Regions from separate parts of the Jeotgalibacillus aurantiacus genome, predicted to be linked through region 1. Evidence: predicted binding sites of a transcription regulator. Region 1 holds the regulator's gene; the other holds the start of a gene.
What was found. The regulator CtsR, encoded in region 1, represses protease genes until heat stress. The targets are predictions, from matches to a motif close to ATGGTCAATAAAGGTCAAACA.

Region 1 (15,630 bases):
TAGGACGTCGCTAGGCACTTAAAAAGCCTGTAACTCAATGGATGAGTTACAGGCTTTTTTGTGTTGTTTTTGCAGAGGTGTGCAGAATGTGGAGTAAAGTATATCAAATAAATGAAGAAGTGGATCGAATAAGAGCAGAAGTATGAAGAATAAAGGGGTAAAGGTATAGAATTTCGAGCTAGTTTAGAGAAAGGAAAAAGACTTTCAGTTACTCAACTGCATTCAGTGCTCCCGAGCTTCGCCGGGATGTTTATGGAGGTATACAGAATAGAGAATAAAGTGTATCGAATAAACGGAAAAGTATACAGAATAAGAGCAAAAGTGTGTTGAATGAAGAGCAAAGTGTGTAGAATTCCGAGCTGGTTTTAAAGAAAACCCAGCTCTTTAAGTTACCAAAGTGCATTCAGTGCCCCCGAGCTTCGCCGGAATGTTTCCAGAGGTATACAGAATAAGAAACAAAGTGTGTAGAATAAACGGGAAAGGATATCGAATAAGATCAATGCTATGAAGAATAGACAAGATCGTGAACTGAATCCCAAATCTACATTATAAAAACACCTCAAAGGCTGTCGAATCTCCTGCAATAATCGTCGAACGTTTGCCCCGCCAGCGCTGCAGTCAATCAATTGCAGTCCTTCATCTTACTGTTGTATAATCATAGTCAAAGATAGTCAAAGTCAAGGTGGAGGAGGTGGCTTGATGAAAAATATCACAGATGTCATTGAAAACTATCTGAAACAGGTTTTAGATGGAAGTGGCAGTGAAATAGTTGAAATAAAGAGAAGTGAGATTGCTGAGAAATTTTCCTGTGTTCCGTCTCAGATCAATTATGTGATGAAGACGCGGTTTACGGTGGAACGGGGTTATCTCGTTGAGAGTAAACGCGGAGGCGGAGGGTATATACGCATTATTAAGGTAAAAACGCATGGCCGTTCTGAGTTGATTGATCAGATTTTAAATATTCTTCAGCCGTCTGTTTCGCAGTCGATGGCGGAGGATGTTGTGTTCAGGCTGATTGATGAGGAATGTATTTCGAAGCGGGAGGCAAAGCTGATGCTGAGTGCAATGGACCGGACGACGCTGAATGTGCCTTTGCCGTTGCGGGATGAAGTGCGCGGCCGCATTCTGACAGCCATGCTGATGACGTTAAAATTTCAATAGGTCGCGGGGTGATCAAGATGTTATGTCAGGAATGTCAGGAGAGACCTGCTTCTGTGCATTTTACAAAAGTGATGAATGGGCAGAAGACGGAGGTTCATTTGTGTGACAGCTGTGCCCAGGATAAGGGTGAAGCGTTTATGTCAGATGACAGTGCTTTTTCATTTAATAACTTATTGGCAGGTTTATTGAATGTGTCGCCGGTCATGCAGCCGAGTCAGCCGCAAAAGCCGGAGCGTGAGCCTGTGAAATGCAGTCACTGTCAGATGACGTTTCAGCAGTTTTTGAAAATCGGGAAGTTTGGCTGTCCGTCGTGTTATGAGTCGTTCAGAGATGAACTGCCGCCGATTTTAAAAAGATTGCATAGTGGAAATACGACGCATCACGGAAAGCTTCCTGAGAGACAGGGAGGCACGATTCATTTGAAGCGGAAGGTGACGGAGCTTCGTGCTGAGTTGAAGTCTTTGATCGAGGAAGAGGAGTTTGAACGGGCTGCGACGGTTCGGGATCAGATTCGCGTGATGGAAAAAGAGATTCACGGTGAGGGAGGCAGTCCGTCATGAGTTTGGAAAAATTTTTGAATCAGGCTGTCAGCTCGTGGATGAATGAGGAGGGTCCATCCTCTGAGATTGTCTTATCGACCCGGATTCGTTTAGCGAGAAATCACCGTAAGTATGCTTTCCCGACTGTATTTACAAAAGAGGAAGCGCGTGCTGTGGCTGAGGAAGTGAGCGCAGCTGTTCATAAAGCGGATGAAAGACTTGAAGTGCTGAAAATGGAAGAGCTTCAGGGACTTGAAAAACGGGTGCTGGTGGAAAAGCATCTGATCAGTCCGAATCTGGCGGAGGATTCAGGCGCTTCGGCTGTCTGGCTGTCAGATGACGAAGAGATCAGCATTATGGTTAATGAAGAGGATCATTTGCGGATTCAGTGTCTGTTTCCGGGGCTCCAGTTGAAGGAAGCGCTGAGTAAGGCGCTGCAGCTTGATGATGCGATTGAGCAGCATTGTGATTATGCCTTTGATGAGCATCTTGGGTATTTGACGACTTGCCCGACAAATGTGGGGACAGGGTTGCGTGCATCTGTTATGATGCATTTACCAGGATTGATGATGACTCATCAGATGAATAGAATTATTCCTGCAATTGGACAATTTGGTCTTGTGGCTAGAGGAATTTACGGGGAAGGTAGCGAAGCTTTAGGTAACATCTTTCAAATTTCGAATCAGACAACACTCGGCAAGTCTGAGGAAGACATTGTGGAGGACCTCCAGCGGGTGGTGGATCAGATTATTGCCCAGGAGAAGTCGGCAAGGGAAGCGCTAGTGAAGGCTTCAGGCATTCAGCTTGAGGACCGCGTTTTCCGGTCTTACGGGACGTTGCGCTACAGCCGGGTGCTTGAATCGAAGGAAGCGGCTAAATGTCTGTCGGATGTTCGTCTTGGTATCGATTTAGGATTTATCGAGAATGTGTCGAGATCGATTTTAAACGAGCTGATGATTTTAACGCAGCCGGGCTTTCTTCAGCAATATGCTGGAGGGTTTTTACGGCCGGTGGAGCGGGACATGAGACGCGCATCGCTGATCCGGGAACGGTTGGAGATGGAAGAAAAGAAGGATAAAGGAGGATCAGAGATATGATGTTTGGACGATTTACAGAGAGAGCACAAAAAGTATTGGCATTGGCACAGGAAGAGGCGATTCGCCTATCCCATTCAAATATTGGCACTGAACATATTCTGTTAGGTCTGGTCCGCGAAGGTGAAGGCATTGCAGCTAAGGCACTTCAGACACTGAACTTAAGCACGGCAAAGATTCAGGAAGAGGTTGAAGAGCTGATCGGTAAAGGGACAGAGCAATCCCCTAGCGTGCACTATACACCGCGGGCTAAGAAAGTCATTGAGCTTTCCATGGATGAGGCCCGCAAGCTTGGACACTCTTATGTCGGAACAGAGCACATTCTTCTTGGTCTGATCCGTGAGGGTGAAGGCGTTGCGGCGCGCGTATTAAATAACCTTGGTGTGAGCTTAAATAAAGCCCGTCAGCAGGTATTGCAGCTTCTTGGCAGCAATGAGGCAGGCGGTCAGCAGGGCGGCTCAAACGCAGCGGCAAATACGCCAACGCTTGATGGTCTTGCCCGTGACTTAACCGTGATTGCCCGTGAAGGAAGTCTGGATCCGGTCATTGGCCGAAGCAAGGAAATCCAGCGTGTGATTGAGGTATTAAGCCGCCGTACGAAAAACAATCCGGTATTGATCGGGGAGCCTGGTGTTGGTAAAACAGCCATCGCAGAAGGGCTTGCCCAGCAGATCGTACAAAATGAAGTGCCTGAAATTCTTCGTGATAAGCGCGTGATGACGCTTGATATGGGAACCGTTGTTGCGGGTACAAAATACCGCGGTGAGTTTGAAGACCGTCTGAAAAAAGTGATGGATGAAATCCGTCAGGCCGGCAACATCATTCTCTTCATTGATGAGCTTCATACGCTGATCGGGGCTGGTGGGGCAGAAGGTGCGATTGATGCATCCAATATCCTGAAGCCGTCCCTTGCACGTGGAGAGCTCCAGTGTATCGGTGCCACAACACTTGATGAGTACCGTAAATATATCGAAAAAGATGCAGCGCTTGAGCGCCGTTTCCAGCCGATTCAGGTTGATGAGCCAACAGCGGAAGAATCTGTACTGATCTTAAAAGGACTGCGTGACCGCTATGAAGCGCACCACCGCGTATCGATTACCGATGCAGCGATTGAAGCAGCAGTTAAAATGTCAGACCGCTACATCTCAGACCGTTTCCTTCCGGATAAAGCGATTGATCTAATCGATGAAGCCGGATCAAAGGTTCGTCTTCGTTCTTATACAACGCCTCCAAACCTGAAGGAACTTGAAGCAAAGCTTGAGGGTATCCGTAAGGAAAAGGATGCTGCGGTGCAGAGCCAGGAATTTGAAAAGGCAGCTTCTCTTCGTGATTCTGAACAGAAAACGAAGGAAAAGCTGGAAGAAACGAAAAAGGAATGGAAAGAAAAGCAGGGTCAGGAAAATACCGAAGTGACGGTTGAGGATATTGCACATGTTGTATCCACATGGACAGGAATTCCGGTATCGCGTCTGGCAGAAACAGAGACACAGAAACTTCTGAACCTTGAAGAAACGCTTCATGGCCGTGTAATCGGACAGAAGGATGCTGTGACAGCCATTTCAAAAGCCGTACGTCGTGCACGTGCCGGTCTGAAGGATCCGAAGCGTCCGATCGGTTCATTCATTTTCCTCGGACCAACAGGAGTCGGTAAAACGGAGCTTGCTAGAGCACTAGCTGAATCCATGTTCGGTGATGAGGATGCGATGATCCGGATCGATATGTCTGAGTACATGGAAAAGCACTCGACATCCCGTCTGGTCGGTTCACCTCCAGGCTATGTCGGTTATGAAGAAGGCGGTCAGCTGACAGAAAAGGTTCGCCGTAAGCCTTACTCGGTTGTGCTGCTTGATGAAATTGAAAAAGCACACCCGGATGTCTTCAACATTCTTCTGCAGGTGCTTGAAGATGGACGCCTGACAGACTCTAAAGGACGCACAGTTGATTTCCGCAATGTGGTGCTGATCATGACATCCAACGTTGGGGCCAGCGCGCTGAAGCAGAATAAGCACGTCGGCTTCGCTGTGCAGGATTCCAACCAGGATTACAAGGATATGAAAGGCAAGGTGCTGGAGGAATTAAAGCGTGCCTTCCGTCCTGAATTCTTAAACCGTATTGATGAAACAATCGTCTTCCACTCTCTTGAAAAAGAGCATTTGAAAGAAATCGTTTCGTTAATGGCAGAAGAGCTTGTGAAGCGTCTGAAGGAGCAGGATATTACGCTATCCATCACGGAAGAGGCGAAGAGCAAAATTGCCGATGAAGGATTTGATCCTGAATACGGTGCGCGTCCATTGCGCAGAGCCATTCAGAAACAAATTGAAGATCGTCTCTCTGAAGAACTGTTAAAAGGAAACGTACTTCAGGGTTACACAGTTGAAATTGATTATAAGGACGGCGAATTTACGGTTAACCGTAAAGAAGAAGCAGACGTTACGTCGTAAGCAATCGTCAGAAGGTGCACGTGTTAAGGAAAAAGGCACGTGCACCTTTTTTCATCGTTAGGAGGCAGCAGTTAAGTGGCTAAGAAAAAAACAAAGTTTATGTGTGAATCCTGTGGCTATGAGTCAGCGAAATGGATGGGTAAGTGTCCGGGCTGCGGAGAGTGGAACACGATGGTCGAGGATATCACCATTACCGGCAAACAGCCCCGCAAATCCTTTACCCATACACCCGAAGGAACCCAGTCCAAGGCAACTCCACTCGTTAAGATAGAAACCCAGGATGAAACGCGTGTCAAAACGATGATGCCGGAATTAAACCGTGTGCTCGGCGGAGGCGTTGTACCGGGCTCAATGGTCTTAATCGGAGGGGACCCGGGGATCGGGAAATCGACCCTTCTGCTTCAGGTATCGTCCCAGCTGGCAGAAACGAAAAATAAAGTGCTTTATATTTCCGGTGAGGAGTCAGTCAAGCAGACGAAAATGCGGGCAGACCGTCTTGGCGTTACGTCAGAGGAGCTTTTAATCTACGCTGAAACGAACCTTGAATCAATCGCTCATTCCATCGAACAGGTCGCACCGCAGTTTGTTATTATCGATTCTATTCAGACAGTCTATCATCCTGAAGTGACCTCTGCGCCGGGAAGTGTGACGCAGGTTCGTGAATGTACAGCGGAACTGATGAGAATTGCAAAGACGAAAAACGTAGCGATTTTCATAGTGGGCCATGTTACAAAGGAAGGCTCTATTGCCGGTCCGCGAATTTTAGAGCATATGGTGGATACTGTTCTGTATTTTGAAGGGGAACGGCATCATACGTACCGGATTCTGCGGGCCGTTAAAAACCGTTTTGGCTCTACGAATGAAATGGGGATCTTTGAGATGAGGGAAGCAGGTCTGCAGGAGGTAGCCAACCCGTCTGAAATTTTCCTTGAGGAGCGTTCGCAGGGAGCGGCCGGTTCCACGGTTGTGGCTTCCATGGAAGGAACCCGTCCGGTGCTCGTTGAAATTCAGGCGCTTGTGACGCCAACGAGCTTCAATAATCCACGAAGAATGGCCACCGGCATTGATCAGAGCCGTGTGTCGCTTTTGATGGCTGTCCTTGAAAAGCGGGTCGGGCTTATGCTGCAGACGCAGGATGCCTATTTAAAAGTAGCAGGTGGCGTGAAGCTGGATGAGCCTGCTGTTGATTTAGCCGTGCTTGTCAGCATCGCGTCAAGCTACCGTGATGAGCCGCCAAAGCCGTTTGACTGTATCATCGGCGAGGTTGGCTTAACCGGTGAGGTGCGGCGCGTGTCGCGGATTGAGCAGCGTGTGCAGGAGGCGGCAAAGCTCGGCTTTAAGCGCGCGATTATTCCGGAAAACAATATCGGTGGATGGACATTCCCTGAAGGTATTGAAGTCATAGGGGTGACCAATGTAGGGGAAGCCTTAAAGAAAACATTGGAGGGATAGGCGATGGAGGAGAGAAAGCGCAAGCGGCCGTCGGCAGATATTATTCAGCTCGTGGCACCGGGTACTCCTTTTCGGGAGGGGATCGATAACGTACTACGTGCAGGTACCGGCGGGTTAATTGTTGTCGGATGCAATGATAAAATGAAGCCGCTTGTAGACGGAGGATTTCAGATCCAGTGTCCTTTCTCTCCAACCTATCTGTATGAGCTGGCGAAAATGGACGGGGCGATTATTTTAAATGAGTCCGGCAGTAAAATCCTGATCGCCAATGCGCAGCTGAATCCGAATCCATCCATTTCTTCCTCTGAAACGGGGATGAGGCACCGGACAGCAGAGCGTGTGGCGCGGGAAACAGATTCACTTGTCATCGCGATTTCACAAAGGCGGAATGTGATTACGCTTTACAAAGGAACGTACCGCTATGCACTGAAGGAAATCGCCGTCATTCTCGCAAAAGCCAACCAGGCACTGCAGACGATGGAGAAATACCGCTCTGTACTGGATCAAAGCCTTTCCCATCTGACGCTGCTTGAATACGAAGAAGCGTCTACCTTTAATGACGTACTGCTCGTATTGCACCGGTTTGAAATGGTCATCCGAATTAAGAATGAACTGCTTCTTTACTTAAATGAGCTTGGTTCAGAAGGCCGTCTTGTCCGACTGCAGCTACATGAGCTGCTCACAGACCTGGAGAAGGAAGCACGTATGGTCATCAGAGACTATTCAAAAGAGCGGATTGTAAAATATCACGACCTTCTTGATGATTTTGAAAATATGGTGTCATCTGAAGTGCTCGATGATGACGTGCTGATGAATTTGCTCGGTCATGCCCCTAATGTTCCGCTTGAGGATCTGGTGGAGCCAAGAGGTTATCGTGTGCTGAATAAAATTCCGAGGCTGCCCGTCATGATCATCGAAAATCTCGTCAATCATTTTGGTCATTTGCCAAAAATGCTGAAGGCAACGGTAGAAGAACTCGACCGTGTGGATGGAATTGGAGAAATCCGGGCAAAAAAAATTAAGGAAGGGTTACGATCGGTTAAAGATCAATCATTGGCAGACCACTGATTGGGATTATGTGGATTGTGACAAATTTACATCTGTGATATGATGTTACGTTTGTGTTTAAATTGACTTGCGATTCTAAACCATGCTAATCTTTTCACAAGCACTACAGGTGCTAAAAAATCACCAGGGAGGTGAAGGAATGTTAAAACGAATTATTCAGGTTTGCTTTCTGATTGTCGGCGGAACACTGGGCATCTTTTTACTTCCAGAATTAGTTCTTATTCCTTTTAATTTAGATTATGCATTCATAAACAATGCCTACGTCACTGCCATTTTAGGAGCGATTATTTTTTATGCGGCAACATTCTGGGCCATTAAGTATGTGGTTAACTTTATTAAATGGGCGGAGGATTCACTTGTTAAAGCACCGGTAACAGACCTTCTGTTTGGCGCACTGGGACTGATCATCGGGTTAATTACAGCGTTCCTGATCGGGGTTGCGGTTAATGATATTGAAATTCCGATTTTTAATACGGTGATTCCGATCCTGTTAACGCTGATTCTCGGTTACCTTGGTTTTCAGGTCGGCTTTACAAAAAGGGACGAGCTGGTTCAGCTGTTTTCACGCAATCCCTCGCATGGGAAAAAGGCTGATCAGGGTGAAGCGGCAACAAGTGAAGTTCCCGCTTCCAAGCACCACAAAATTCTGGATACGAGCGTCATCATTGACGGCCGGATCGCGGATATTTGCCAGACGGGATTCCTTGATGGTGAGATCGTCATTCCTCAGTTTGTGCTTGGCGAACTGCAGCATATCGCAGACTCATCAGATGCATTGAAGCGAAACCGTGGCCGTCGCGGACTGGATATTCTGAAGAGAATTCAAAAAGACATTCCGATAAAAGTAACGATTTATGAAGGTGACTTTGAGGATATTCAGGAAGTCGACAGCAAACTTGTGAAGCTCGCAAAAGTGCTGAACGGGATTGTCGTAACAAACGATTTTAATTTAAATAAAGTATGTGACCTGCAGGGTGTGCAGGTGCTCAACATTAATGACCTTGCCAATGCGGTCAAGCCGGTCGTGCTGCCGGGTGAGGAAATGCTCGTCCAGATGATCAAGGACGGGAAGGAACAAAACCAGGGGATTGCGTATCTCGACGATGGCACGATGATCGTCGTGGAAGACGGCAAGAACTTTATCGGCAAAAACATCACAGTCATTGTGACCAGCGTCCTTCAGACATCGGCTGGCCGGATGATTTTTGCCAAACCGAAGTCATACGGTAAGGAAAAGGCGTTATAAAAGGAGAACATCATGAAATATGAAGTGGTCATTCCGGCAGCGGGTCAGGGAAAGCGGATGGGAGCAGACCGTAACAAGCTGCTCCTGACGGTAAAAGAAGTACCGGTTATTATTCACACATTGCGTGTCTTTGAAGCGGATGAAGCATGTGACGGGATTCTGCTTGCGATTCACCCTGATGATCGTAAAGAACTGACCAGGCTGCTTGCGGAATATAACATGACAAAAGTAAAAGCAATGGTTCCTGGCGGTAAGGAACGTCAGAACAGCGTATATGAAGCGCTGAAGCAGGCGGAAGCAGACATCGTGATGATTCACGATGGCGCACGTCCATTTATTAAAAAAGAAACGATTCATGCACTTGCCAAAGAAGCACAAGTTTCAGACGGTGCGATTGCTGCAGTACCGGTAAAGGATACGATTAAAAAAGTGATGGGTGGAACTGTTACGGAAACAGTGGAACGCGCAAGCCTGTGGTCTGTTCAGACACCGCAGGCTTTTCGCCTTGATCTTATTTTACAGGCACACAAAGCCGCTGAAGAAGAAGGCTTTACCGGAACGGATGACGCCTCACTTGTTGAAAAAATGGGCGGAAAAGTGACGGTTATTGAATCAGATTATGATAATATAAAGCTGACAACAAAAGAGGACCTATTATTTGCAGAGGCGATTCTTACGAAAATGGCTTCTGTACGTAACGAATAGAGAGGAGCAACACCTATGGTTCGTATTGGACAGGGCTATGATGTTCACCAGCTGACGGAAGGTCGTCCGCTGATCATCGGGGGAATCGAGATCCCGCATGAAAAGGGACTGCTCGGTCACTCAGATGCTGACGTGCTGCTGCACGTTGTGGCAGATGCGGCACTCGGTGCGATTGGCGAAGGGGATATCGGCCGTCATTTTCCGGATACAGACCCGGCGTTTGAAGGAGCGGATTCCAAAAAGCTGCTTCAGCACGTATGGGGAATCGTGAAGGAAAAGGGCTATTCACTCGGAAACATTGATTGTACGATTATTGCACAAAAGCCAAAGATGGCGCCGCACATCAGTGATATGAGAGCGGTCATTGCATCTCTATTAGAAGCTGATGAGAGCCAGGTCAATGTAAAGGCAACGACAACCGAAAAGCTCGGATTTGAAGGACGCGAAGAAGGCATCGCCGCACAGGCTGTCATTCTTCTTCAAAAACTATAAACCCATTTTCAGGAGGACAACGTTATGTCTACACCAATTCGCGTGCGTTATGCACCAAGTCCAACAGGATATTTACATATAGGGAATGCCCGTGCAGCCCTATTTAATTATTTGTTTGCAAGAAGCCAGGGCGGAACATTTATCATCCGCGTGGAAGATACAGATACAAAGCGTAACATCGAAGGCGGAGAGCAGTCTCAGCTTGATTATTTAAAGTGGCTCGGTATTGACTGGGATGAAAGCATCGATGTTGGCGGAGATTACGGTCCATACCGTCAGTCAGAGCGTAATGATCTTTATAAAAAGCATTACGATGAGCTGCTTGAAAAAGGTCTAGCTTACAAGTGCTACTGTACATCAGAAGAGCTTGAGGCAGAGCGCGAAGCACAAAGTGCCCGCGGCGAAATGCCACGCTACAGCGGGAAGTGCCGTAACCTGACGGATGAAGAGCGAGCAGCGCTTGAAGCAGAAGGGCGTGAGCCAAGCATCCGCTTTATCGTGCCTCAGGGTAAAACGTATACGTTCAACGATATTGTAAAAGAAGACGTTTCGTTTGAAAGTGACGGTATCGGCGACTTTGTCATCGTGAAAAAAGACGGTATTCCAACGTACAACTTTGCGGTTGTAGTAGATGATCATTATATGGAGATTTCACACGTGCTTCGTGGAGATGACCACATTTCCAATACACCAAAGCAGATGATGATTTATGAAGCGTTTGGCTGGGAGCTTCCAAAGTTCGGTCATACAACACTGATCGTCAATGAAGAGCGTAAAAAGCTGAGCAAGCGCGATGGCTCTATTATTCAGTTCATTGAGCAGTATAAGGATCTGGGCTATCAGCCGCAGGCATTGTTCAACTTTATTGCGCTGCTTGGCTGGTCGCCAAAAGGGGAAGAGGAAATCTTCTCGAAGCAGGAGCTTATCGATATTTTTGATGCGGACCGTCTGTCGAAATCACCGGCCGTATTTGATACGAAAAAGCTTGAGTGGATGAATAACCAGTATATGAAGACACTTGACCTTGATACGGTTGTGGCGCTGTCTGTTCCGCATTTAGAGGAAGCGGGAAGAATTCCGAAGGACCGCACGCCGGAGCAGGAGCAGTGGGTGCGGAATTTAGTTGCCCTTTACCAGGAGCAGATGAGCTACGGTGCTGAAATTGTCGGATTATCTGAGCTGTTCTTTAAAGATGAGATTGAATATGATGAAGAGGCAAGTGCTGTGATTGCAGAAGAGCAGGTGCCTGAGGTGATGGCTTCCTTTATCGGGCAGCTTGAGGCGCTAGAGGCGTTTGAGGCAGATCAGATCAAGAAAGCGATCAAAGCCGTTCAAAAAGAAACGGGTCATAAAGGCAAAAAGCTCTTTATGCCGATTCGTGTCGCAGTGACAGGACAGACGCATGGTCCTGAATTGCCGAATGCAATCGAAGTATTAGGAAAAGAAAAAGTCATTGCACGATTAAGCAAGCTGACTAATTAACATTTCGAAAAGAATAGTATATAGTATGTCTATAGAACGCAAATCAACGATTGACGATACATGAAAGCTTTGATAGGGAGAAGTAGGAAAAGTGATGCCGATAAGAGAGAACCGTCACCGGCTGAGAGCGGTTTGGGCTGATCCTTTTCTGAAATGCACCCTTGAGTCTTTTGCCGAAGAGCGATTGTAGGCATAAGCGGTTCCAGGCCGTTATCCTGTTGAGGTGGGGAGCAGTGTGTTACATTGCTTCAAACAGAGTGGAACCGCGCAAAAAAGCGTCTCTGTCATATGACAGAGACGCTTTTTCTATTTTAAAACAGTAAATTCATATGTGTTCAGTCGGAATTATAGCGGAAATTGTGTAAAATGAGAGGAGTGAACGAGATGTTTAAGCGGATAAAAGAAGATGTCGACACCGTTTTTGATCAGGATCCCGCTGCCCGTTCAGCATTAGAAATTATCTTAACGTACTCCGGACTGCATGCGATCTGGGCTTACCGGATTGCCCATGTCTTTTATAAGCGAAAAATGTTTTTTATTGCCCGGGCAATATCGCAGCTTGCAAGAGCGATGACCGGTATAGAAATCCACCCTGCTGCGAAAATTGGCAGACGTTTTTTTATCGATCACGGAGTTGGTGTGGTCATTGGGGAAACATGTGAAATCGGCAATAACGTGACGGTTTTCCAAGGCGTAACACTCGGTGGAACAGGGAAAGAGAAAGGGAAACGTCATCCGACGCTTGAGGACAATGTGCTGATTGCCACAGGCGCAAAGGTGCTTGGTTCCATCGTAATCGGTCAGAACTCCAAGGTTGGAGCGGGTTCAGTTGTCTTAAATGACGTGCCGGCCAATTCCACTGTTGTCGGCATTCCGGGTAAAGTCGTGGTGCGCGATGGGAAAAAGGTGCGCCGCGATCTGGATCATCAGGATATGCCGGATCCGATCTGGGACCGCATCCGCACGCTCGAAACAGAGCTTGCATTTGTGAAAGAACAATTGAAAAAGGAACGGGAAAGGAGCTCGCAATTATGAGCATTCAATTATATAACACTGTCACAAGGCAGAAGGAAGTATTTAAACCGCTTGAAGAGGGGAAGGTCTCCATGTATGTGTGCGGACCGACCGTTTATAACTATATTCATATTGGAAACGCCCGTCCTGCGATCGTATTTGATACGGTACGCCGTCACCTTGAATACCGGGGCTATGATGTGAACTTCGTCTCGAATTTTACTGATGTAGACGATAAACTGATCCGTGCAGCCAAAGAGCTTGGTGAAGAGGTGCCTGTCATTGCCGACCGGTTTATTGAAGCTTATTTTGAGGATGTAGGTGCGCTTGGCTGCCAGCGTGGAACAGCTCATCCGCGTGTGACGGAAAACATTGATCTAATCATTGAATTTATTGAGTCATTAATTGATAAAGGTTTTGCGTATGAGTCAGGCGGAGATGTGTATTACCGCACGCGTAAGTTTGACGGCTACGGAAAGCTGTCTCATCAGTCCATTGATGAGCTTCAGATCGGCGCGCGTATCGAGTCAGATGAGCGCAAAGAGGATGAGCTTGACTTTGTCTTATGGAAAGCAGCAAAAGAAGGCGAAATTTCCTGGGAAAGTCCGTGGGGAGAAGGTCGTCCGGGCTGGCACATCGAATGCTCGGCAATGGCGCGCAAATACCTTGGCGATACGATTGATATTCATGCAGGTGGACAGGATTTAGCCTTCCCGCACCATGAAAATGAAATCGCCCAGTCAGAAGCATTGACCGGTAAAACCTTCGCAAATTACTGGATGCATAACGGGTATATTAATATCGATAACGAGAAAATGTCGAAATCACTCGGCAACTTTGTTCTCGTTCATGACATTTTAAAAGAAGTGGATCCACAGGTGCTGCGTTTCTTCATGCTGTCGGTTCACTACCGCCATCCGATCAACTATAACAAAGAGTTGCTGGATGCGGCAGGAGCTGGTCTTGAGCGAATCCGTACCTCTTACGAAAACCTGCTGCACCGCCGTGAATCCAGTGCCGGTCTGACAGAAGATGACCAGAAGTGGCTGGATGCAACGGCTGAACAGAAAGAAGCGTTTGTCAAAGCGATGGATGATGATTTCAATACAGCCAATGCCATCTCTGTGTTGTTTGACCTGTCACGTCAGGCGAATCTTTACCTGCGTGAGAAAAATACATCAACAGACGTCATCGATGCCTTTACAAAAGCGTTTGATGAGCTGGCAGGTGTGCTTGGCTTCACGATGGAGCAGGAAAAAGACATGCTTGATTCAGATATTGATGCCCTTATTCAGCAGCGCGAAGAAGCACGAAAAGCGCGTGACTTTGCGACAGCAGACGCGATTCGTGACCAGCTGAAGGACATGAACATTATTTTAGAAGATACAAAACAGGGTATCCGCTGGAGAAGAGGGTAAGAAATGGCGGATTATACATTAGACCCGAAACAAATCAATGCACTGGCGCTCGCCTATATGGGCGACGCCGTGTATGAACAGAAGGTCCGTCACCACCTGTTAGTAAGCGGGACGGTCAGACCGAACCAGCTTCAGCGCGAGGGTATTCGCTATGTGTCAGCAAAAGCGCAGGCGAAAATCCTGCACCATATGTTCGCTGAAGAGCGGTTTACAGAGGAGGAAATGGCCGTGATCCGAAGGGGTCGCAATGCCAAGTCCGGCTCTGTGCCGAAAAATACAGATGTGACAACGTACCGGTACAGCACAGCGTTTGAAGCGCTGATCGGTTATTTATATTTAACAGAGCAGCAGGAGCGGTTAATCGGCATCATTGATGAGTCGATTGCGTTCATCATGGAAGAGCAGAAAGGAGCAGGGCAATGAGCGAAGAATTTATCGGCGGGAAAAACCCCGTACTGGAGGCACTGAGATCCGGCAGGGAAATTAATAAAATCTGGATCGGGGAAGGCTCACAAAAGGGACAGATGCAGCAGGTCATCCAGCTGGCAAAGGAAGCGAATGTACTTGTTCAGTTTGTACCGAAAAAGAAAATTGATCAGCTGATGGATGGACAGCATCAGGGGGTTGTCGCTTCGATTGCAGCTTACGAGTATGCGGAAATGGACGATATTTTTAACAAAGCGGCAGCTAAAAACGAAGATCCGTTTATCCTGATCCTGGACGAGCTTGAGGATCCGCACAATCTTGGTTCGATCATGCGGACAGCGGATGCATCGGGCGTTCACGGCATTATTATTCCAAAGCGCCGGGCAGTCGGTCTGACCGCAACCGTCGCGAAGGCTTCAACGGGTGCGATTGAACACGTACCGGTTGTGCGTGTGACCAACCTTTCCCGAACGGTGGACGAGTTGAAGGACCGTGGTGTCTGGGTGGCCGGGACTGACGCGAAAGGCAGTGAGGATTACCGCCGCTTTGATGGGACGATGCCGCTTGGGTTAATTATTGGAAGTGAAGGGAAAGGCATGAGCCGTATTTTACGGGAAAAATGCGATTTTCTGATTCATCTGCCAATGGTTGGACATGTGACGTCGCTCAATGCCTCTGTTGCAGCAAGCCTTTTAATGTATGAGGTCTACAGACGCCGTCACCCGCTGGAAGGATGATCAGCGATGCGAAATGTACTGCTCGTAGACGGCTATAACATCATCGGTGCATGGCCCGAGCTCGTGGAGTTAAAGCTCCGCGACCTTGGGGCGGCGCGTGACCGCCTGATCGAACTCATGGCGGAATATCAGGGCTATACCGGACACCGCGTCATCATCGTATTTGATGCGCAGTTTGTCGAAGGTATGTCGAAGAAAATGTTTAACTACCGAGTAGAAATTGTTTTTACCCGAAAAAACGAAACAGCAGATGAGCGGATTGAAAAGCTCGCCATTGAACTGAATGATATTAAAACCCAGGTGATTGTAGCCACAAGCGATTATACAGAGCAATGGGCGATCTTCGGTCAAGGAG
Region 2 (15,630 bases), on a different contig from region 1:
GAGTCAGAAATGACCCACCCTCATTTTTTTTCTATTTTTACTTAGAAACAATGGTTACTTCATTTTCAATTAATTCAGCACGTACATTCTTTAAATCCGGATTGTCATACATAAAGTCTGTGATCCGGTCTTCCACGTATTCCTGAATGACTCTTCTCAGAGGGCGTGCACCGAATGCAGGGTGATAGCCAAGCTCTGCAAGCTGTTCTTTTACTTCTTTTGAAACAGTAAGCTCCATACCCTGTTCCTCAATCAGTTCGTTTAATTCTTCAAGCATCAGATCAACAATTTTCACGAGATGCGCTTTTTCAAGCGGTTTAAATTCAATGATGCTGTCAAAACGGTTAAGGAACTCGGGTTTAAAGAAGTTGCTTAATGAATCCAGGATCGATGCTTCATCTGCGGCTTCCGTTGCGCCGAAACCAACCGCTTTTTTCCGTCCCCCGACTCCTGCATTACTTGTCATGATAATCACGGTGTCTTTGAACTGAACCGTGCGGCCCTGACTATCTGTTAGACGACCGTCCTCCATGATCTGAAGGAACATATTCATCACATCAGGATGCGCTTTTTCAATTTCATCAAGAAGCAGAATGGAATAAGGGTTACGTCTTACTTTTTCAGTAAGCTGCCCTGCTTCATCGTGACCGACATACCCTGGTGGTGAACCAATCAGCTTTGAAACGCTGTGCTTTTCCATATATTCACTCATATCCAGGCGGATCATCTGGTCTCTTGATCCGAATAATTCTTCAGCAAGCGTTTTGGAAAGCTCTGTTTTACCTACACCTGTTGGTCCGACAAACAGGAATGAACCAGCAGGACGATTTTTCGATTTTAGTCCTGCTCTGCTTCTGCGGACTGCTTTTGCCACCTTTTTCACAGCCTCATGCTGACCAATAACTTTATTGTTTAAGTTTTCTTCCAGAATGGACATCTTCACCCGTTCGTCCTGTTCAAGTTTACCAACTGGAATCCCGGTTTTACGTTCAACCAGCTTTTGAATCAATTCAAGGCCAACAACAGGATATTCCGCTGATGAAGAATCGTTTTGCTTGTGCTCGAGCGCTTCTTCCTCGTCACGAAGCTTTGCTGCAAGCTCATAATTTTCTTCCTTTAAAGCCTTTTCCTTCTCTAAATGAATATGCTTCAGGCGCTCTTGGATTTCTTCTTTATCCTGATGATCCACTGTTAAATTCAATTTAGAACCAGCTTCATCCATGAGGTCGATCGCTTTGTCCGGGAGGAAACGATCCTGAATATAACGTTTTGATAACTGGACTGCGCCCTTAAGCGCTTCTTCGCTATAAGTAACCTTATGATACTCCTCATAGCGTGATGCAAGACCTTTCAGAATCTCAAACGCTTCATCAGCTGTTGGTTCTTTTAAATGAATAGGCTGGAAGCGGCGTTCAAGTGCAGCATCCTTTTCAATCTTCCGGTATTCCTTCAGCGTCGTTGCACCGACAAGCTGAAGCTCGCCTCTCGCAAGGGCCGGCTTAAGAATATTCCCTGCATCCATGGAACCTTCAGCAGATCCAGCTCCTACAATCTGGTGTATTTCATCAATAAACAAAATGACGTTTTTACGGGACTGAACCTCTGAAACAAGCTGTTTCATTCGCTCTTCAAATTGACCCCGGATGCCCGTATTGGTCACAAGGGATGCTACATCAAGCAGGATGACTTCCTTACCTTTCAACTTCTGAGGCACTGTGCCGTCAGCAATTTTCAATGCAAGCCCTTCAGCTGCCGCAGTTTTACCAATTCCCGGTTCTCCAATCAGCACTGGGTTGTTTTTGTTTCTTCTATTTAAAATTTCAATCATCTGGCTGATTTCTGCGTCACGTCCAATCACTGGATCGATCAGCCCGGCTTTTGCCAGGTTGGTCAGATTTCTGCCATACTCGCCAAGAAGTCCGGCTTCTTTTTGTGCCTGTTCAGTACTTTCTTCTTTTTTGTCACGCTTTGGTGATTGACCAGCGCCATTATAGCCATTCATAGCAGAATGTAATTTTGCGCGCTCTTCTTTATAGCAGTCGGAGCACAAATGAAAATCCTGTATGCTGCCATTCAGCTGGACTCTTAATTGAACATTTGCCTGATTTGTACTGCACTTTTCACAAATCATTGTGACTCCTCCTTTAATGATTAAATGTTAATTTGACTTTCTTTGACCTTATGGCTCTATTATAATTTGACCTTTTTTGACTTTCAAGTTTTTTGTTTGGAGCATAAAAAAACTGGAACAACCCTTGAATAGAGTCGTTCCAGTCTAATATGATTCAGCCAGTGAGTTCCGCTCCAGACGGACGCTTTCCGTGTCACTCACTTTTGTATTAAAAATATCACAGGATGATAAACTCAAAGACTCATTTTTTTCAAAACGATTTGAGGTAACGGGTAAAAAAATGATTTCTCAGAGGTCCGGACTCACCCGTAGACTCCTGTGGCGGAAAGGGACAGGTGAAACCGAATGTGCGTAGCACAGGCGGGTTCACCGCCCGGCCACGGAAAGCGGAGGGTGAGTCCGGACCGGGTTTTCTAATTACAAACAAACCCAGTCCCCTCTAAATCAAAGCTTCTGATCGTCCACTGATGAAAGCCAGAGTTCAATTTCCCCGATCACTGACTCCACACAACCCTCCTCAAATGGAGAAAGAAGGTTCGCCTCTTTTACAAGCTCTGTAAACGGAAGAGACCCGCCAAGTTTGCATAAATGCAGATAATCCGCCCAGGCTGCCGCGTGATTTTCACGTGACTTTTTCCAGAACTGAAACGCACAAATCTGAGCAAGTGTATAGTCAATATAATAAAACGGCACTTCATAAATATGTCCCTGGCGCTGCCAGAATCCACCCTCGTTAAGATAACCATGATCACCATAATCACGGTGAGGAAGATATGTTTTCTCAAGCTCTTTCCACGCTGCTTTTCTCTCAGCAGGTGTCATCTCCGGATTTTCATAGACGGTATGCTGGAACTCATCCACCATTACACCATACGGAAGAAACAGTAGTGAGCTGCTCAAATGTGAAAACTTATATTTTTCTGTTTGTTCTTCAAAAAACCTTTCCATCCACGGCCATGTGAAAAATTCCATACTCATGGAATGAATTTCTGCTGATTCATGAGTCGGCCATCTATACTCAGGTACTTCCAGTTGACGACTCATATATACCTGGAAAGCATGCCCTGCTTCATGAGTTAACACGTCAATATCTCCGGATGTACCATTGAAGTTAGAAAAGATAAACGGTGATCCATAATCTTCAATAAAGGTGCAGTATCCTCCTGCTTCTTTCCCTTTCTTCGCTTCAAGATCCATCAGTTTCCGCTCATCCATGAAATCAAAAAATTCTTTTGTTTCAGGAGATAGTTCACTGTACATTTCTTTTCCACGGTCAATGATCCACTGTGGATCTCCTTTAGGGGCTGCATTTCCTGACAGGAAGGACAGCGATTCATCCCAGAATTTCAATTCTTCAACACCGATTCTTTTTTGCTGCCTTTCTCTCAATTTCGTTGCTAGCGGTACAATAAATTCTTTCACCTGATCTCTGAAAGTCTGCACCATCTCAGCATCATAATCTATACGCAGCATTCTGATATAGCCGAGCTCAACAAAATTTTTGTAACCAAGCTTAAGTGCAATGTCATGTCTTACTTTAACAAGACGGTCATAAAGATCATCAAATTTTGCCGCGTGCTCTGCAAAAAAATTAAATTTTGTTTGTACTGCCTTCTCTCTCATGTCTCTGTCTGTTGATTCTGTATAAGGATCAAGCTGAGCGAGCGTCAGCGTTTTTCCCTCAAACTCAATTTCAGCAGAAGCGACAAGTTTAGAGTATTCAGATGTTAACTTATTTTCTTCCTGCAGCAATGGAATGACTTCAGGTGAGAATCCTTTAATTGAAAAATCAGCGAGCTCAAACAGCTGCTTTCCATATTTCATTTCAAGTTCATCTTTGAACGGAGATGCGACAAGCGCTTTATAGTAATTCGTTTCAAGCTCTGAAAACTGTGGCATCACTTCATCAAAATAGTTCTTTTCATTTTGATAAAATTCATCATTTGTATCAACTGATGCCCGAATCATCGCCAGATTGTACTGACTTGAGATGGTGTTGCGATATGTATTCAGCTTATCGATAATCGTCATTTGTTCATCAGCTGATTCTGATTCTGTAAACGAAGCCAGCAGTTTTTCAAAAGTCATTTTTGCTTCTGCAAAATCCGGGCGTTTGTATTCATAATCATTAAATGTTTGCATCAATTCTTCCCCCTTGTTTTTTCAATGAAACAGATGAAATATATTTTAACACTGAAAAAAACCCGTATGTATAGAAGTCAACGGGTTTAATAGGATAGATCCTTAATGGAGAGACCCAGTTTTTTTAAAAGTTCAATCGCATGCTTCTGTTCTTCATCCGTCAATGCTGCCATTAACTCATGCAGGTTTTTTTCATGATCCGGAAAAATTTCCCTCATAAAACGATTTCCCTCTTCCGTCGTTTCAGCATAAGTGACCCGGCGGTCCTTTGGAGAAGCGATTCTTCTGATTAGCCCTTTTTTCTCTAATTTATCCACTACATACGTAATACTGCCACTCGCAATGAGGATTTTTCCTCCGATTTTCTGAAGTGGCTGTCTGCCTTTATGGTATAAAAGCTCCAATACGGCAAATTCAGTAGGATTCAGACCTTTCGCCTGAAAAAACTGGTTACTCGATTCATTGATCGCCTTATATGCGCGTGAGAGCACGATAAAAAGCTTCAACGACTGTTTGTAATCCGTAGCTTCTGTCATTTTTGTCAGTCCTTTGTCTCATCTTCTTTTAAAGTATAGTCGGGCCTGTTAAAAGAAGTCAATAAAATCCTCAGGTGATGCCTTTTTTATCCAGTCAGACACCTTCGTTTTAATACCAATGTCTTTTGAAACTTCAATTTCATTCATTAAACTTTCATTCAGCCATCTTCCTGCTTCAAGCTCCTGAAAATAAACGAGCTTTTCAATTACGGGATCAGGCGCATATTCTTCCATCGTAACGAGTTGCCCTGATGTTTGTTCAATTTTCCATGAGTTGCCCATTCTAGTCATCAGGATCGACACTTTACCTGCGTGATGTCCAAAAGCTCCAGGCTGAATCATCCATTTATCGTGGATTTTCTTACAGACCAGCTGATGCTGCCGCCCGGTCAGCATCACATCAATCCCTTCAATTGATTGCGCGATCTCCAACCCCTGATCGACTGCACCGGATTTATGATCGCATGCTGCGTCATTCATTCCGCCATGATAGTTCAGAATGACAAGATCAGGCTTTTCTGTTTCATGTATAAAAGGAACCCAGCGTTTCACAGCGTCGAAAGCGTCTTCATAAAGTACATCATTTACGGTACATGGTTGATTCCCGCTTTCCCGGTAAGCTGTAATGCCAAGTATTGCGATCTTAACCCCTTTGATATTTTTGATCGTATAGGGAAAACCGAAATAAGGCTCCTTTGTCACTTTATGAACAACGTTTGCAGACAGCCATGGAAAAAAAGATCGGCTGACTGCCCTGCTCACGCATGATAAACCATAGTCAAAATCATGTTCACCTATAACTGCTCCATCGTATGCCAGATGGTTCATCACTGAAATAAGGGGATTTGGCATATAGTCGTTGAAATGAGCATAATGAAAAGCAAGCGGACTTCCCTGAAGCATATCTCCACTATCAAAAAGAAGAAGATCAGGATCTTTTTCTCTTTCCTTTTTGACAAATGAGCTGATTCTTGCCATTCCATGAGAAGATTCTTCAGAACCCCAAACGGTGGCATCTCTGACATGCCCATGAACATCACCCGTTTGAAGAATCACAATTTCAGTCTGATCTGCTTTCAATCCTGATCCCTCCTCTTCATATCGGCGTTAGGCTCTGAAAATCATTTTACAGGAGAAAAAATACCGAGTTGTTGAATCCTTTTTGCTGCTTCTTTAATTCTTTCCTCAGTCGCCAGCAGGGCAACCCTCACATATCCTTCACCAGCTTCACCAAACCCTACACCAGGTGCTACTGCAACGTTGGCATGCTCCAGCAGATAATCACTGAATGACTCAGAAGTAAAACCTTCAGGTACTTTAAACCAGGCAAAAAAAGAACCCTTTGGTGCTGTGACATCCCAGCCAGCTTCTGTGAAAGCCTGTACCATGACATTTCTTCTGCTCTCATAGATATCAGACAAATCAAGAGCAGGTTCATAAGAAGCAATCAGTGCCTCTTCAGCCGCTTCCTGTACAGCACCAAATAAACTGACATGCAGATGGTCCTGCAGAACATTGATGGCCTCAATAACTGAAGGATTACCTACGGCAAAACCAACCCGCCAGCCAGCCATATTAAAGGTCTTTGACAGCGTGTAAATTTCGAGACCATTTTCCTTTGCTCCTTTAACCTGCAGAAAACTCGGCGGTCTAACCCCATCAAAACCGATCGATCCATAAGCAAAATCATGAACGATACAAATGTTATGCTTTTCTGCAAACGCAATGGTTTCCTTGAAAAATGACTCATCAGCGGTTGCGCCTGTTGGATTATTAGGATAATTAATAAAAAGTAAACGGGCTTTATCTGCAATATGTGCAGGAATTTTGCTGTAATCCGGTAGAAATTGATTCTCTTCCAATAAAGGCATCATATGCATTTCAGCTTCCGCAAGAGATACCCCTGACCAGTAATCCGGATAACCCGGATCCGGAACAAGTACGATGTCACCTGGATTCGCAAGGCATTGCGGCAACTCCACAAGGCCAGCCTTGCCACCAAATAAAACAGCCACTTCTGTTTCAGGATCAATTGAAACCCCATACTCTCTTTTATAAAAATCTGCAACAGCCTGATGGATGTATGGCATTCCCCTGAATGGTGAGTACTTGTGGTTCAAAGGGTTTTCAGCGGCTTTCTGAAGTCTTTGTACGATATGATCCGGTGTTGGAAGATCCGGATTCCCCTGGCCAAGATTAATTATATCGTGCCCATCCTGGACCTTTTTTGCGACCTTAGAGGAAAGCTTAGCAAAAAATTGTTCAGGTAACTGATGAATTCGTGATGCTTTTTCAAATTTCTTCACAATGACACTCCTATCCACTTTCCAATCTTTGCTGTAAATGTTATAACGGAAAAGTGCGAATGTAAAGATTATTATGGAAAGCGGGTGGACATTATTAACATTGCCATTTTTCAAATGGATATCGCGTTTGGAAATCCTGAAAAAAATTACGAAAAAGTGAACGAGTGGATGAAAAAAATAAATCCGGATGAGACAGATACCATCGTTCTTCCGGAGCTTTGGACAACCGGATATGACCTTACTAGACTAGATGAAATCAGTGATAAAGATGGAAAACGAACTACAGCATTTCTGCAGAATCTTGCTAAATCCTACCGCGTTAATATAATTGGAGGCTCCTATGCCAAACAGACGGACGAGGGGATTTTCAATACAATGGTCGTGGTGGACAAAGAAGGAGTGATCATTCACGAGTACAGTAAGCTTCATCTGTTCAAACTAATGAATGAGCATCATTTCCTGCAGCCGGGAAATGATGAACCGGGATTTATAATGGATAACACTCATTTTGCCGGTTTTATTTGTTATGACATACGATTCCCTGAATGGATCAGAAAACCCGTATTATCCGGAGCCAAAGTGATCGTCGTAAGTGCAGAATGGCCTGCTCCAAGAATTGACCACTGGTTAACTCTTCTTAAAGCACGAGCCATCGAAAACCAATCATATGTTGTCGCGTGTAACAGGGTTGGCTCAGATCACGAAAATGTTTTTGGCGGTCGTTCTATAGTGATTGATCCATGGGGAAAAGAAATCGTGACCGGATCAGATCAGGAAGATATTTTATACGCGCGGATTGATCTGGAAGTATCACAGGAAGTCCGCAACAGGATTCCCGTTTTTGAAGATCGCAGACCTGATTTTTATTAAATTGCATATAACCGAAAAGTGGAATGATCAAATGAATCATTCCACTTTTTTATCAGACATCCAACGGAAAAGTTAAACGGAACTCAGTCCCTTCCCCTTCCTTACTCCTGACATCTACATAGCCGCTATGCTCTTCAATAATTTTAAAGCTTACTGGCAATCCAAGACCTGTACCATGCTCTTTTGTTGTATAAAAAGGTTCATTTAGCTTGCTTAGTTTTTCTTCCGGTATGCCACAGCCATTATCCCGCACCATCACGATCACCTGATCTTGATCCTCTTCAATATGGATTTCAATAAATCCTTTTTCTTCAATCGCTTCAATACCATTTTTGATCAGATTAATCACAACCTGTTTCAAACGGTGAGGATCCCCTTTTACGAAAGCGTTTTCACAACAGGAAAGCATATTAATTTCAATATCATGCATGACAGCTTGCGGCTTCATTAATTCAGCCGATTCCTGTAATACATGAGATAAATTAAAACGTACGTTCTTGCTATCTTTTGGTTTAGCGAGCATTAGAAATTCAGTCATGATCGATTCAATACGCTGGAGTTCCGATGTAATTACATTAAAATACATCGAATGTTCCGTTTTTAGAGCCGCTTCAAGTAACTGGATAAACCCTTTTAATGAAGTCATAGGATTTCTGATTTCATGAGCAATACCTGCTGCCAGCTGACCGACGACTTTCAATGTATCATTTCTGTCCACCTGATTTAAAATACTGATGATGCCTGTTATGTCTCGCATCACGTATAAATCATATTGCTGATAAATGTGCTCAACTCTGCTGACTTCATAGAAATTATCATTCAGTGTTATGACTCTTGTCGATAATCCGTTTGGCCGATACATATCCTGCTGTTGTTTAAAACGTTTGGTACTGATAGAATGATGATGTTTTTCAAGCATACTTTGCAAATCAAAAGCATCTTTATCCTGTTGAGTATAAATGCGAAAAAGTTTTTCAGCGAATCTGTTTACCTTTACAATCTTATGCTGTTTATTCACGACTAATAAACCGTGAACTGCCTTATCAAATATATTTGCAAGTGCTTCCTGCTCAGCAAAATCAAAAGCTGTTCCCTTTTCCAGGATCAGCATATTCACATTTTGAAATTGCAGTGGGACAAAAGAAAACTTGATCAGCAAATCTTCTTTACCATCCCTTTGGATATTCAGATGATAGTCACTTTCTTTCAGCTGGTTTACACTGTTCCTCAGCCATGCTGTGCTTTTTGTATCCATTAATTGGAACAGGTTTTGACCCTGTGCCCAATAATCTGCAAATTCATGTTTAGTGCTCGAATTTACAAAAAGAATATTTCCTTTTTGATTAAAAAGAATGGCACTTTCTTTCATATGGTGTAAAATCGTCTTGGCGATTGAAAGTTCATTCCCGTTATTCAGGAGGCTTTGATCAGATTCCTGCTGATCTATTCTTTTGGATAATCGCATTTTAATCCCTCATTTTCCTTAAAGATACTATCCTGATTAGGATTTATGCCAATTTCACCAGATTTATTCTTATGGTAAACGGGTAATGAAACAAAATGACAAGCAAAAAAGAGTGGTGATTATATGTCCAGTCGTGATTATTTTTTTGATAATGCTAAGTTTTTATTAATATTTCTTGTCGTGTTTGGTCACGCTATCCAAAGTATTACGCAGGAGGACCCTCTTTTAATGGGGGTTTACCAGACAATTTACTTTTTTCACATGCCGGCATTCATTCTGATTGCAGGCTATTTTGCAAAGGGCGTTTATAAAAGCGGTCTTCTTTTCAAGCTGTTTAAAAAGCTGATTATTCCATACCTCATTTTTCAGGTGATCTATTCTGTTTACTACTATTTCCTGAGAAATGAGCAAAACCTTGAAATTGACCCGCTTAACCCCGAATGGTCACTGTGGTTTCTCATCAGTATGTTTTTTTGGAGTTTGCTTTTATTACTGTTTAATCATGTACTGAAGCTCAAACCAAAAGCAGCTATGCTGATCAGTATTGGAATTGGACTTTTGATCGGGTTTGTAAACGATTATTCTTCGGTTCTGAGTTTATCAAGGACATTTGTATTTTTCCCATTTTTCCTTGCCGGATTTTACCTGGACCGATCATTTTTCACACGGATCAAATCAAGAAATTTAAAGCTCGTTTCTGCTTTTTCTCTTATTATCGCATTTTTATTTATGATTGTTCTTCCGGAGTTTAGCAGTAAGTGGCTGTTCGGCTCCCATTCCTACGAAGACCTTGGTATGCCGGTTGAAACGAGCCCGTTGCTGAGATTAAGTATATATGCAATGAGCTTTTATTTAACAGCAGCTTTCTTTTCACTGGCACCGGAATCAAAAACCTTTTTTACAAAGTGGGGAGTTAATACGCTCTACGTTTACCTCTTCCACGGCTTTATTATTCAATTGTACAGGGAAAGCGGGATCGATTTAATTGTAAATCCATATATGTCCCTTTTCATCATCCTCACTGCATCCATTGCTCTGACGATCATTCTGTCCTCAAAATGGGTGGCGGCAATCAGCCAGCCGATCGTAGAGCTTAGGGCAGCAAAAGCGCGAAAACTTTTAGTTAAAAAGCCTGATGTGAAATAGCGGCATAATAAGCCGCTATTCACATTTTTTCCTATTTTAACATCAGATGAGGAAAAAATAAACAGTCATTAACAAAATATTCATTATAAAGAACGATCCACCCTCCCATTGTCCCCAAAGCACTCCTCGTGTAAAATAAGAGCGTATTGCCAAAAAAGGAGTCTTCAAATGAAAATTGTACTATCCACATTAAATGCTAAATATATTCACACCAACCTTGCCATCCGATACTTAAAAAGCTATTCCAAAGATTATCCTATTCAGCTGAAAGAATATACGATAAAAGATCCCCTGATTAATATCGTTTCAGACCTGTATTCAGAAAAGCCCGATATTCTCGGCTTCAGCTGTTATATATGGAATATCGAAGAAACGATTCAGGTTATTGAAATGTGCAGAAAAATCTCACCTGAAACAAAAATCATCATTGGCGGTCCTGAAGTTTCCTATGACGTTCCCTACTGGTTAAAACGTCTTGACGATAAAATTGATTACATTGCAGTTGGTGAAGGTGAAGAGACTTTTAATCAATTGCTCGATCACTTTCACGGTAAGTTGACACTTGATGAGGTAAATGGCATTGCTTACCTTAAAGACGGTAAGGTAAAAGTTCATCCTCAAACCAATAAAATCAATCTGAAGGAACTTCCATCTCCATTCAGGTTCGAAGAGGATCTTCCTCATTTATCAAAAAGGATTACGTATATAGAAACGAGCAGAGGCTGTCCATTCCAGTGCCAGTTCTGTTTATCATCAATCGAAGTCGGCGTACGCTATTTTGATCGTGAAGCGATGAAGGAAGAGATTCGTTTTCTTATGGATAATGGGGCAAAAATCATTAAGTTTGTCGATCGGACTTTTAACATCAGCAGGAGCTATGCACTTGAAATGTTTGATTTCCTGATCAAAGAACACCTTCCCGGAACTGTATTTCAATTTGAAATCACAGCAGACATTATGCGGCCTGAAGTGATTCAATACCTTAATGATCATGCTCCAAACGGTCTTTTCCGGTTTGAAATTGGCGTACAATCAACGAACGATGAAACAAATGAACTTGTAAAACGAAAACAGAATTTCGAAAAACTGAAAAGAACCGTTACCATGGTTCGGGATGGCGGGAAAATTGATCAGCACCTTGACTTAATCGCCGGCTTACCGGAAGAGGATTATCATTCTTTTAAAAAGACCTTTAACGATGTATTTGCTATGAAACCCGAAGAGCTTCAGCTGGGATTTTTGAAAATGCTTCGAGGGACTGGTCTGCGAATTAATGCAGCTAACCACGATTACGTTTATATGGACCATGCGCCTTACGAAATTCTAAAAAATAACTGTCTGTCGTTTGATGATATGATCAGAATTAAACACGTTGAAGACGTGCTCGAGAAGTACTGGAATGATCACAGAATGGATCAGACGATTCATTACCTTACATCAGAAGTATTCGATACGCCTTTTGATTTCTTTCAGGATTTCGGGACGTTCTGGGATCGTCAGGGCTGGGCCAGAATTGGACATCAGCTGGAGGATCTCTTCATCAGACTTCACACATTCCTGAAAACAGCTAAACCTGATGCCGTCCCGTATGCTGAGCATCTGATGAAAAAAGATTATCTGATGAACCAAAAACAAAAGCCACGTAAAGCATGGTGGGTTAAAAATGAAAATGATGAGTGGCAAAAAGAACTGTACGGTCTATTATTCAATCAACCGTCAATCGCGGGTTCAGAGTTCGAAAAATTAAACCTGAGTCAAAAAGATCTTCATAAACATACCGTACTTGAAAAAGGTTTTAATGACCGTTACATTCTTGCTTACTACCCGCCTCAGGGTTCACCTGAAATGTATGATTTTGACCATGATGGTATAAAACTTAAAACCACTTAATTATTTTTAACGGGGTGAGACAAAATATTGTTTCATCCCTTTTTAATTTCAGTTTAAAACGCTCACATTTTTCATTTTAGTCAATTGGTCTGTTATAAGAAATTATCCTTAGTAATACTAAAAAAGTGCAGGCGACATCCGTAGACTCCTGCGGCAGAGAAGCGACAGGTGAGACAGCGTAGTGCGTAGCACTAGCTGGCTCACCGCGCGGCCGCGGAAAGCGAAGGATGTCGCCTGCACGATTATAAAAACTTTAAAAGTTACCCAATAATAACCCGCTCTTTTGGATAATGGAATTTCTCTTTCTTGTTGTTTCCACCAATCATAAAGAGGAAAGAAATCAGCCCAACGCGTCCTACAAACATCAGTATCATTAAAATAATTTTACTTGGAGTAGATAAGGATGGTGTAATCCCCATTGACATACCTGAAGTTCCGAAAGCGGAAGTAACCTCAAAAATAACAGAGATCAGACTTTGTTGTTCAAAAATCATGATAAGCAGTATGGACAGCATCGACATAGTGGTTGCCAAAATAATAACAACATATGATCTGAAAACATCAATTAGATGTATTTCACGGCCAAAAACCTGAATCTGCTCTCTGCCTCTTGAAAAATTAATTAAAAATAAAACAGCAATCGCAAGTGTTGTGGTTCGAATTCCCCCACCAACTGAGCTCGGCGATGCTCCAATAAACATTAAAAGACTTAAAACAAGTTGAGTAGGCTCTGAAAAAGTGCTCACATCGAGTGTTGTAAGTCCACCGGACCTCGTAGAAACTGAATGAAATAATGAGTAGAAAAAAGCTTCATGCCAGCTGACATCTGCAAATCGTTGATTGTATTCTATAACAAAAATCAGCACTGTTCCCACGACCATTAAAATACCAAACGTTAATGTCGTAAGTTTGGTAAATAGTGAAAACCTGAAATGCCCGGATTTGTTCGCCAAAAACTGTTTTAATTCAATTAAAACAGGAAAGCCGATCGCACCAAGGATAATAAGGAAAATGGTAATAATCTGAACAAAATAATCGTTTGCATATGGAATCAATGATTGTCCGGTTATATCAAATCCCCCGTTTGTAGTCGCTGAAACAGAAGCAAACAGTCCATGAAGAAGTGCCTCTCTCCATGTATCATAAAACTGGGTAAAATAAACACTCAGGAATAAAGCCCCTATTATTTCAATCAGGAGAAGAATTTTAATAATTTCAATAATCAGCTTTACAACTCCTGATAAATTGTACTGATTATGGTCCACCATGATCAGCTGTCTTTCCCTCAGACCTATTCTCTTCCCAATCAGAAGCCAGACGAAGGTCCCGAGAGACATAATCCCAATCCCCCCCAACTGGAGGATCAGCATCACCATGACAATGCCAAATACCGTATATTCTTCGGAAATAGAAATAACTGTCAAACCAGTTACACTAACCGCACTGACTGCAGTAAATAATGAATCAATAAGCGAAACTTCCTGTCCCGGCTTATGTACACCCGGTAACCTTAATAAAGCAAACGACAAACTGATCGCAAAAAAGTAATATGCTACTATTAACTGAGCAGGCTTTAGCATTCTGATTCTGTTTTTAAACCTTTGCCACATAATATAAGTCCTTTCTGAAACACAATAATTAAGTAACTGATCATTTTCTATATCATGGTCTTACTGAACAGCAGTCAATCCCGTTAAATCTCATGTTGTTCACTCTTTCCTACAGGATCAAAGAATACCGTAAAATCTATACTTAAGCTTATCTGATTTTCACCGGTTTTGAAATGATTTTTCCATGTAGTTTTTCTGAACAACGTAATTCAATAAAAAGAAACCGGTATCCACAGTTTTTAATGTGAATACCGGTTTCCCAATTAACGATGATTTCACTCATTTTTATCTTTTTTGTTACCATTGCCGGGATGTTCTTCATCTTTTTCTTTTTTTCCATTTCCATTGTTATTACCCGGGCCCTTATTTTTATTGTCCTTATTATCAGGACTTTTATTAGCGTTGCCAGAATGATGGTTCTCTTTATTTTTATTGTGATCGCTCTCACTTTCTGTCTTTACAGGAGTGGCTGCCTTTTCTGGATCGTCTTTTTGTTTATCTTCTTTTCTTTCTTCATTCCGTTCCTGCTTTTGTTCTTTCATATTCTGCCCATGAGATGCAGCAGATGGTAAGTGGTCTTTATTTTCAGCTGACTCCTCAGGCTGCCCATTTTGCTCTGAGTGATCAGGTCCATGAATTCCAGATGCTTCTGTTACATCTTTTTCATGGGTCTCTGTTAAGATTTTATCCACTTCCGTCTTTTCGAGCGGAGGCAGAATAGGCTGTTCTTTCAAAGGCATCATAGTCAGTACATTCTTTTTTTGGGTAATCAATTTACCAAAGGAAATTCCCTGATTTTTTGCAGCAGCAAGATCTGAAACCGCACCTTCCTGTATAGAAATGGAAGCAGTGTTGTTCACTTTATTTTCCTGAACAGACCATTCATCAAGCCTCTCTCTCAACACTTTTTGAAAGTTAGTGGAAGATTCATTTGTATAAACTGCAGAGATCGTAACCGTTTCGTTGTTTTCATTAATAAAGCCTGCTTCACCACTGACAGCAATGATTTCAGACATTGCTTCCTGAATGCTCTCCCCGTTCAGGTTAAGCTGATTCTCTAATTTCTCAGCATCTTCATTCACACTGGTCCATTGAATTACTTCGGCTTTTTCATTAATCATCAGCTCAAAGCTCGGATTAATATCTACAGCAATATGTGCATAGGTTTCCTCATTGAAGTAAGGGTTCACGAGAAAAAACATAATCATTGCAACTGCTGCCATCGCTCCAATCGAGGACAATCCGCCTGGGATCCTTCGTTCCAGAGGATAAGAGACTACTTCTTCCCCTATTGAAAGAGATCCGGAAGGTTTTGCAACCTTACAAAACTCCCCATTTCTTGTCATCAGCACAACATGACGTTTATGTATTTCCATGACCAATCCTTTTTTCATTGCAAACTCTCCTTCACATATTCCTGCAGATACGGAAAATCTCCATCAAGTAATACAACTACTGCAATAATATATTTGCGGTTTCTTTCAATCGTTTTTCTACTCAAATCAATTTCTTTCTCTATTTTCTTAATTGGCAG

Region 2: H7968_RS08355 (ATP-dependent Clp protease ATP-binding subunit) is a predicted target of CtsR. The motif match lies at 2,195-2,215, and genes of this name have one in related genera.

Annotation. Positions count from the first base shown of each region.
Region 1 covers NZ_JACNMS010000008.1:59,636-75,265, reverse strand. Annotated here, with positions in the region: rRNA gene rrf (5S ribosomal RNA) at 1-16, shown strand, start outside; gene H7968_RS17195 (CtsR family transcriptional regulator) at 700-1,161, shown strand; gene H7968_RS17190 (UvrB/UvrC motif-containing protein) at 1,179-1,721, shown strand; gene H7968_RS17185 (protein arginine kinase) at 1,718-2,797, shown strand; gene clpC (ATP-dependent protease ATP-binding subunit ClpC) at 2,794-5,235, shown strand; gene radA (DNA repair protein RadA) at 5,311-6,687, shown strand; gene disA (DNA integrity scanning diadenylate cyclase DisA) at 6,691-7,755, shown strand; gene H7968_RS17165 (PIN/TRAM domain-containing protein) at 7,895-9,001, shown strand; gene ispD (2-C-methyl-D-erythritol 4-phosphate cytidylyltransferase) at 9,014-9,706, shown strand; gene ispF (2-C-methyl-D-erythritol 2,4-cyclodiphosphate synthase) at 9,722-10,198, shown strand; gene gltX (glutamate--tRNA ligase) at 10,223-11,680, shown strand; T-box leader at 11,741-11,966, shown strand; gene cysE (serine O-acetyltransferase) at 12,065-12,715, shown strand; gene cysS (cysteine--tRNA ligase) at 12,712-14,112, shown strand; gene H7968_RS17135 (Mini-ribonuclease 3) at 14,116-14,535, shown strand; gene rlmB (23S rRNA (guanosine(2251)-2'-O)-methyltransferase RlmB) at 14,532-15,275, shown strand; gene H7968_RS17125 (NYN domain-containing protein) at 15,282-15,630, shown strand, end outside.
Region 2 covers NZ_JACNMS010000002.1:714,874-730,503, forward strand. Annotated here, with positions in the region: gene H7968_RS08355 (ATP-dependent Clp protease ATP-binding subunit) at 38-2,131, opposite strand; gene H7968_RS08360 (M3 family oligoendopeptidase) at 2,576-4,273, opposite strand; gene H7968_RS08365 (MarR family winged helix-turn-helix transcriptional regulator) at 4,360-4,809, opposite strand; gene H7968_RS08370 (bifunctional metallophosphatase/5'-nucleotidase) at 4,858-5,889, opposite strand; gene H7968_RS08375 (pyridoxal phosphate-dependent aminotransferase) at 5,931-7,115, opposite strand; gene H7968_RS08380 (carbon-nitrogen family hydrolase) at 7,158-7,985, shown strand; gene H7968_RS08385 (ATP-binding protein) at 8,038-9,450, opposite strand; gene H7968_RS08390 (acyltransferase family protein) at 9,574-10,596, shown strand; gene H7968_RS08395 (B12-binding domain-containing radical SAM protein) at 10,765-12,486, shown strand; gene H7968_RS08400 (TrkH family potassium uptake protein) at 12,747-14,096, opposite strand; gene H7968_RS08405 (anti-sigma factor domain-containing protein) at 14,372-15,490, opposite strand; gene sigI (RNA polymerase sigma-I factor) at 15,487-15,630, opposite strand, start outside.